One region of the Paenibacillus sp. JT31N17 genome, then DNA from elsewhere that is predicted to be linked to it. Evidence: a T-box and tRNA genes for the amino acid it is inferred to sense, from the RefSeq annotation. Region 1 holds a T-box; the other holds one or more tRNA genes.
The links. A T-box is a leader RNA that pairs with one kind of tRNA and senses whether it is charged. The one in region 1 lies ahead of metG (methionine--tRNA ligase), so its partner is inferred to be a tRNA-Met.
Positions count from the first base shown of each region.

Region 1 (4,427 bases):
CCATCTGAATCCAATGCCGATTATTTGGCTTATCAACGAATGCTTGCCCATTTGCAAGCCATGACAGTCGCACCGCATCCATCCGGTTCCAAGGAGCTTGACGAAGTACGGACCTATCTATTGGCGCAAATCCGCGATATGGGGCTGGAAGCGACTGTCGATCCGGAAATATATACATCCGCGGATATGGAAGCCGAACGTCTCGCCCAAGACGGCCCGCCGATGGGAGAACGAAGCATGCGTAAGACACCGCCTTCAGGTGCTTTAGAAGGTGACAATCATAAAAGAGCCTCTTCAGAAAAGGACGGATTGGTTTTAAGCAACATATGGGTCAAACTGGATGCGCCCGGCACGGATCGCGGCATATTGATGCTCGCCCATTACGACAGCGAGGTCAACTCCCCCGGCACGGCTGACGATATGGTTTCCGTAAGCGCAATGCTTGAAGCATTGCGCGAGCAATCGAGTAGGCCCGATTTGAAAAACGATCTCTATGTTTTGTTTACGGATGGGGAGGAAGAAAGCGCGCTAGGCGCGAAAGCATTTGTGAAGTCGCATCCCGAGCTTCAAAGCAAGATCGATCTTGTCCTTAACTTCGATGCGCGCGGGAATCGCGGCGGACTGCTCATGTTTGAAACGTCTGCGTCCAACTATGATTTGTTGCGGCATTTTCAATCGGCGAGTTCACGCCCCCTGGCTTTTTCGTTCACAACCGGGTTGTACCGCAAAATGCCGAACGGCACCGATTTGACCCGTTTCCTGGAGGCGGGATATCCGGGACTTAATTTTGCCGTGGCGGAGGGCGTAGAGCATTACCATCAGCCGTCGGACACCTTTGAGAATTTGCATCGCGGAACGGCTTATAACTTTCTGCAGACCGCCTTGGAAATGGCCGACTATAGCGGGCAAGCGCAATTCCAGGACAGCGGCTCTAACCGGGATAGCGTGTTTTTCACACTGCTGACCGGCAATCTCGTGGTCATGAGCGACATTGCTGCCTATATCCTGTCGGTATGTGCGGCGTTGGCTTCATTAGCTTGGCTGATTATTCAGATTCGGCTTGGCAAGGTTACGCTTCTCCAAATCGCCGGCGGCACGGGCTGGCTGCTCGGTACGATGGTCGCGATGGGCTTGCTGAGCTGGGGGATCGTCTCATTATTAACCCAAACGATGCGGCTCGGCGAATCAACAAACAATGATGCGGTTTATCTTTGCATAGCCTTGGCGCATGGCTTGGGCGCTCTCGCAATATGGTTCTTCCGGATGCAAAAACGATCGCTTGCCGAAGGGATCGCAAGTGTGCTGCCGATTCAAGTGCTGCTGATCGTCGGGACAACGGTCTTGTTCTATGAAATCAGTTACCTGTTTACGTTACCGACGCTGGTGATGTTGATTGTCGCAGTTTTGGATCGCTATCCGGTTGGCCGGATGATCGCATCGACTGTACTCGGCGCAGGAATATTGCTGCTGTATGTACCGGTATGCTGGCTGGTCTATGTGATGTTTATGCTGCCTGCTGCACCGGTGGTTGTCGCTTTGAGTGTCGTTCCGGTTTCTATTGTAGCCGTAATTTTTGCAGCGAAGTACAGACTATCCGCTGTGTTGTTGTCCCAAGAGAGAAAGGAAACTATCCCCCGTTAATGAATAGGATGATTTTGGGCATAATAACTCAGTTGTGATGCACTAAAACACCTGCAGCGGCAAGCCGTATAATAACCTTGACTTTGAAAATTATAAAAAGTATTATTACAAATAACTTGAATATTCTGAAAAAAGCTAAGAAGAGAAAGAGTACCCTGGTGATGTCTTTTGCAGAGAGCCCCGGTTGCTGAAAAGGGGTAAAGAATAACCTTGGGAATATGGTCTCGGAGCTGCGCATCGAAGCCTCATGTGGTTGTAGGTTGCGCCGGAACCCGCACCCGTTACTGTGCTAGGGTATAAACGCAAACGCGTCGTACTTGAAGAGGTTAATGCCGCAAGGCATTGATAAAATTGGGTGGAACCACGTGAGCACAGCTCTCGTCCCTTCGGGATGAGGGTTTTTTTGTTTGTCAAAAAAGGAGGAGTCTTAATGACAAATATTTTTATTGGCGGAGCATGGCCGTATGCGAACGGTTCATTGCATCTGGGACGGTTGGCAAGCTTACTGCCAGGAGATGTACTGGCACGTTATTTTCGTTCGAAGGGAGAAAACGTGCTGTATGTTTCGGGCAGCGACTGCCATGGCACACCGGTCGCCGTTCAGGCCATTCAAGAGGGTGTCTCCCCAGGAGATATTGCGGATCGATTTCACCAGGAGTTTGCCGAGTGCTTTAAGCAGCTGGGGTTCACTTATGATTTGTACACACGTACTGACCAGGTTTTTCACCATCAAGTGGTTCAAGAAATGTTCTTGCAACTATTGAAAAATGGATATTTATACAAAAAGACATTACAGCAGACTTATTGTGAAACCGACCAACGCTTCCTGCCGGATCGATACGTTGAGGGTACCTGCCCCGTTTGCGGGAACCGCGCCAGAGGTGATCAATGTGATTATTGTTCGACTTTGTTAGATCCTGCAGACCTGTCAGACAAGACTTGCAAGATTTGTGGGAACCCCCCTATTGAGCGCCCGACAGAGCATTATTACCTTGCGCTCTCACGGTTCCAGGCTGAATTGGGCAAGTATGCACAACAAGCTCAAGGATGGAAGGAAAATGCTGTACAGTTAACTGGACGATACTTAAAAGAAGGTCTTCAAGATCGTGCTGTAACCCGTGACTTGACTTGGGGTGTTGATGTTCCGGTTGACGGGTTCGAAGAAAAAAAAATCTACGTTTGGATCGAGGCGGTCAGCGGCTACTTATCGGCAAGCAAGCAGTGGGCTGCAGAGACAGGCGGCAGCTGGGAATCATTCTGGAAGGAAGGGAAGGAGAATATAACCGCTTATTATGTACATGGGAAAGATAATATACCTTTCCATACCGTGGTCTGGCCGGCACTGCTCCTTGGAGTAGGGGGTCTCCATTTGCCGGATCGGATTATATCATGTGAGTACATGACCCTGGAAGGGAAAAAGTTTTCGACAAGCAGTAATTGGGCGGTATGGGTACCGGATATCATGCGTCGCTATCAACCAGATTCCATTCGTTATTTTTTGATCGCAAACGGTCCGGAGAACCGGGATACTGATTTTTCCTGGAGGGAGTTCATCCACAGCCATAACGGGGAATTGCTTGGCGCATTTGGAAACCTTGTTAATCGTACATTGGCTTTTATCGACAAGTCCTTTGAAGGACGCGTTCCAGAAGGTAATCTTAATGAAGAATGGAAGAATATAATGGAGGAGTTGTATCTTGAGTCCGGGGCCTTAATCGAAGAAGGCCGTCTAAAGGAAGCCATTGATCTGATTTTTACTTGCGTTCGCCGGGCAAACAAATTCTTTGATGAACAAAAGCCATGGGCACAGATTAAGGAAAACCGGAAAGCGTGTGGTTATACACTGAATATATGCGTGCAAATTATAGTGAATCTGTCCAATCTGCTGCACCCGTTCATTCCCTTCTCTTGTGAAGAAATAAGAAAGTTCCTGACACTGGAACAACCGGTTTGGAGACTGACATCAATTCCAGCCAACCGAAAAATCCAAAACCTGAAGTTATTGTTCCAGCGTATTGACGTTAGTCAGATTGAAGAAGAAACAAGTTTATTGGAAAAACAAAAATGGTAATTGTCACCCACCCGAAAAGAAGAGCTTTGCGGCCGCGCTCCAATAAATCGCCCTGTCCTTCCATCAAGGACAAGGCGATTATTTGGTGCCGAATGGCTTTCTACCATGTCAGCCACGGAGAATCCGCTTCTCCCTTCCTCTCTTCTTCCCTACGGGAAGTGAGCCTTAGCCTGCACTATTCAACATCAGTCTCGGGATCCCATTGATCCCGCATATCAACCAGATGCAGCTTCATCAGCTCCCTGGCCTGCTGGGGATTGTGCTGCACGATCGCCTGCGCGATCAGGTAATGGTAGGACGAGGCTTTCTCATGCATGCCGGGAATCCGCATCGTATGGCGCCGGCTGTCCAGCAGCACATCCCCGACCATATGAATCATATTGATCAGAATTTCATTACGCGAAGCTTTGGCAATGAGATCATGGAACTCAATATCCTCCTTGAGAAAAGGCTTGCCGGCCTTCACCTTGCGCTGCATCGCTTCGGCGCTTTTCAAGATGGCATCCCTGTCCTCCGGAGCGGCTTTCTCTGCCGCAAGAGCTGCGAGCTCCGGTTCGATAACCAGACGCGCTTCCGTCAGCTGCATCCACGAGGCCCGTTCCATCGCCGCCAGATAGCGGTTCGGATTGCCGGGAATCTGCCCGCTGATGAAGGTTCCTCTTCCCTGTTCGACGGTCAGAATCTTCTGCTTGCCGAGTATCCGCACCGCCTCGCG
Region 1 covers NZ_JBWDNP010000017.1:3,829-8,255, forward strand. The annotation lists gene AC0YOB_RS32180 (M20/M25/M40 family metallo-hydrolase) at 1-1,641, shown strand, start outside; T-box leader at 1,770-2,030, shown strand; gene metG (methionine--tRNA ligase) at 2,072-3,712, shown strand; gene AC0YOB_RS32190 (FadR/GntR family transcriptional regulator) at 3,888-4,427, opposite strand, start outside.

Region 2 (4,427 bases), on a different contig from region 1:
CATTCTTGTAGCGGCCGGACCCGGACTCGGCCTGGTCCTTAAAGACGCTAAGCAGCCGGGCGATCGGAGCCGTATTGCGGTACGCGAGCATCAATATAATCAGCAGACCGATTATCAGAGCGCCTGCCGTGAACATCCAGGTGACATACTTGATCTGGTTGGCCTGCTGCATGACCATCTCTTCAGGAATGCCAGCGGTATACAGCCAGCCGGTTGTGGCCGATTGCACGGTAATAAGAAGCATTCCGTTCTCAACGGTATCAAGGTCGCCCGCTTGTCCCGAAGGGATATGAGAGAGCTTCTTAATCGACGCGTCATCGATGCCTTGGGAAATAAGGGTGTTGCCCTTGTTGTCGGTTATGAAGCCCCAGCCTCCATTCTGCCCGAACATGCCGCTTAGCAGCCGGCCGATCTTCTGTTCGTCTATCGTCACGACAACGGTTGCCCGCGGTTTGTTCAAGCTGTTGATTGGCAGCGACTGGATGAATGTAATGACCGAGCTCTGGAACGTGATGTCCGAGTTCTGAGCGCTGCTCTTGATATAGGGGCGGAGAGGGATAATTTCATTTTCGTGGAATTTATCCAATATCGTCGTCTTCCACTGCTCGAAAGTCATATCTTTATAGTGATTCAGCTCGTAGAAATGCTCCGGTCGATAGTACAGGGAATCCGCTGTCAGGACAACATTATAGTTGTCCAGATAGATATAGAAGTTCTGCAGAAAATCATTGGCCCTTGTATAGTTGGCAATGTCCTTTGACATGCCGAGCAGCCCGAATACATTATTGGCATCGTGCTGATTCTTCTCTGTCATGATAAGATTCAGGTCCTTATTGATGGCCAGCTGCTTGGTAAAGGCCTCCACCTCGTTGAGACGGGTTTCGAGAATTTCCTTGCTCTGGTTAAGCAGCGCACGGCTGTTCTCGACAGAACTGGCCCCCGCTACCTTAACGGAAGCTCTGTAGGACATATAGCCGGCTACGTTGGGAAGCAGGAGCACGATTAAATATGAAATCAGAAATCTGCGAAACATCGGAGAAAATGTTGCTCCTCTCATTGTATGTAGCTCCCCCCGAAACAAAAATTAAGCGCTTGCATGACTGTGGTCCGTAGTTCTCTACCCCTATTATAGACGATCATGCGCAACTTATCACGATTCGTTCGCAAGACACAAGCCATGAGGGGGCTCCACGCCCTGTTTTCGAAGAAAAACGGCAGGGAACGCGAAGCTTCTATTGCATGTGCACTCATTACGGTGCTTCCATGAAGATGATGATTGGCGGATCAAGAATGTCGCAAAATGGCGAAAAACCGGTACTATGGTCAGGCAGCAAGCAATATGAGAAAGAAAATAGAGCGCCGCTGAAGGCGCTCTAACAGGAATATAGAGGGGAGCTTAGCCCCAATTGAATCCGGTGTTCATGCCAACTCCATGACCGGCAATATTCCCGCCAGCCTGGACGCCAACTCCATGAGTACCGAGATGACCGCCGGCCTGCACGCCTAATCCTTTATCGCCGCCAATGTGGCCGCCGGCATTAATGCCCAAGCCATATCCGCCGCCAAAATTGCCGGCTGCCTGCGGATCAAGGCTGCCATCCGGAGAGAGAGGGGCCCCATATCCGCTGCCAAGATGACCGCCAGCATGAATGCCGGCGCCGAATGGCCCAAGATGGCCATCCGCGTTAAAGCCGATCCCGTGTCCCCCTATTTGATTCCAAAAGGGTTCGCGCCCGGTAGGATATACCCAGGGATGATACGGGTATGGATGTACGGGGGGGTGTGCATAATAGGGCTGAAAATAAGGCTGTGGATATCGGAAATATGGATATGCATAAGGATTGATCGCCATTGTTCAACCTCCAATACTTTGATGACTTAGCCTATTCACAATGAACGGATCGTGATACCTGCCTGGTTCAAAATGGGCTGTGGCCTAAGCTGGTATGAGGAGTCGAAAAGAAATTGAAGATATCATTTGCTTATTCAGATGATATGGGTTATACTATGATCTCCCGGTAAAACCGGATGAAGCAATGACGCGGGGTGGAGCAGCCCGGTAGCTCGTCGGGCTCATAACCCGAAGGCCGCAGGTTCAAATCCTGCCCCCGCAACCAATTATTAATTGAATGGTCATAACATAATCCCCGTTCAGCTTCTAAGCTGAACGGGGATTTCTTCGTCATTGGATTAAACAATGGATAATCTGAAGCTCTGGCGGTTAGTCATACTCGACGCGGTCAATATGCGCCCAGTTCAGTGAGTCAATGGCAACGCCATCAACTACCGGCAGAATCCAATAAATATGGCAATCCTTTCCCTCATGGTCGACAGCATGCACAGAAAATTCATGATCGTTAGCCTGAAATCTGCCTTCTGTCAGCAGCCGTCCCGTTATATCAGGATCGGCCAGCAATTTGTACGTGTTGCCGTTGAACTCTACCGTTACAGATTTTATGTCGTCCATGATCATCTTCCTTCCGACCTCAAACCAGCCTGATGGACAGCCGGTTTCTTCGTCATGCTTAATGATGTCACAAATGGATGCGGAAAACAAAGGGTTTTCCGCAGTGCGGCTTCTTTGGATAGCGTTTCATTATTTATTCTTTATTAAAATAGTAGAAAGTATAAAATTTGGTCCATACCTTGCTTATCTTTCTGAGGGAAGAAACTAAATATACGCCGCCGGTGGACGGCGAAGCCGTTTCTTCTTGCTAATTATTATGGTAATGTTAAGGGTAGGAAATTTATAATGGCAGATCGTCAAGCAGAGCTTCGGTATACCGCCCGAGGCCAGCAACAGCAAGAAATCCAGGAATGACTAAACGACGTTGATGGGCTGCAAACCTTAGTCGGGGAAGCGGCCTGTTTCTTTTTTTATTGGAATCTGCAGAGCAAATACAGTGACAGAGAGGATTGGACAGGCATGGCTAAAGCGCCAAAAAGGCCAACAAGAGATGAGTTTCAGCTCGAAGAGCTCGGTGAGAGGCTGACAGAAGCCAAGCAGGAGGATTCGGAGCTGTTGTTGACGGTATGGGGTTGGGAGAACAAGGTCCAAGGCAGGATTGTTTTAATGGATGCCCGGACGAGGCTTGTACATATGGAGAATCTTGGTGAAATTACGAAGGTTCCTTTTTTGGACATTATGAATGTGGAGAACGCCAGCTGAATTATAATCCGGTCATATTCGTGAACGAAGCCATTCTCCCTTGTATGGAAATGGCTTCTTTGACTTATGGAAATTAAAAGTTTCACCAGTTTTGATTGCAATAGAAGGTCTGAGGGAAGAAACTGACTGTGTCGCCAAAGAACGGAGACATCCGTTCCTTCCTGCTATAAAAAAAGTGACCCGCATCATATGCGGGTCCAAGTCGTTCTATATTAATAAAGGGGGGTTGTTAGTTCTTATTATAGGCGGCTAATCTTAAAATCAGATGAAGGGGATATGACATTTAGATTAAGAAATATTTCAAGAGAGGGACAAGATGTATTAATTGATTTCCCCAATGTATTGATTTCTTGACGCCCCCATGCCAAATACGGCGATCAGGACACTGGCAGTGACCAGCATCAGCAGGGGAGATGTCCAACTGCCGAGCATATCATGAAGCATGCCGAACAGGACCGGGCCAATTGCAGCGAGCAAATACCCGACAGATTGCGCCATCCCGGACAGGCGGGCTGCTTCTTGGGCATGTCTGGTGCGCAGGCTGAAGAACATCATGGCCAGGCTGAAAGAGATGCCTCCGGCAATGCCCAGAATGACCGCCCAAAGCGGAACCAGGCTAATATTTCGAAAGAAAAGCCCGCCAAAACCGATCAGATATAATAAGGCGCATACGATCACAAGGGGCTGCTGGTTCTTCATCCGCCCGGCCAGAATCGGAACAATGAATGTGCAGGGAAGAAGAGCGAACTGCATAAGCGATAGCATCCAGCCTGCTGTACTTGAGCTCATTCCCCGCTCCACAAGGATTTCCGGCAGCCAGGTTAAGGTGATATAGAAAATAAGCGACTGCAGCCCCATGAATAAGGTTACCTTCCAGGCGAGCGGAGACCGCCATATATTCCCCTGCGGAATGGCGGCACCGGATGCTGCAGGAGATGAAGTCCGGCGGCTGTGCAGCTGAGGCAGCCAGATTAGGATGGCAATCAAGGCAAGAATCCCCCAGAAGCCAAGCACTCCTCTCCAGCCCAGCCAAATATGACTGGCCAAGGGGACGCTGATCCCGGTTGCAATCGCCCCGCATAAGTTCATCGAGACCGAATATATTCCCGTCATCATCCCGATTTTATGCGAATATTCCCGTTTGATCAGACTTGGCAGCAGGACATTGCAAACCGCGATGGCAAGCCCGATCAGAATAGTACCTCCGAACAAGGCGCCAAGTCCATTGGTGGCCGATCTCAAAGCTGTGCCCAGAACA
Region 2 covers NZ_JBWDNP010000022.1:19,303-23,729, forward strand. The annotation lists gene AC0YOB_RS35130 (helix-turn-helix domain-containing protein) at 1-1,057, opposite strand, end outside; gene AC0YOB_RS35135 (hypothetical protein) at 1,397-1,852, opposite strand; tRNA gene AC0YOB_RS35140 (tRNA-Met) at 2,041-2,117, shown strand; gene AC0YOB_RS35145 (hypothetical protein) at 2,222-2,467, opposite strand; gene AC0YOB_RS35150 (YolD-like family protein) at 2,927-3,169, shown strand; gene AC0YOB_RS35155 (CynX/NimT family MFS transporter) at 3,491-4,427, opposite strand, start outside.
Region 2: it has a tRNA-Met gene. The T-box ahead of metG (methionine--tRNA ligase) is inferred to sense a tRNA for this amino acid. The anticodon was not compared.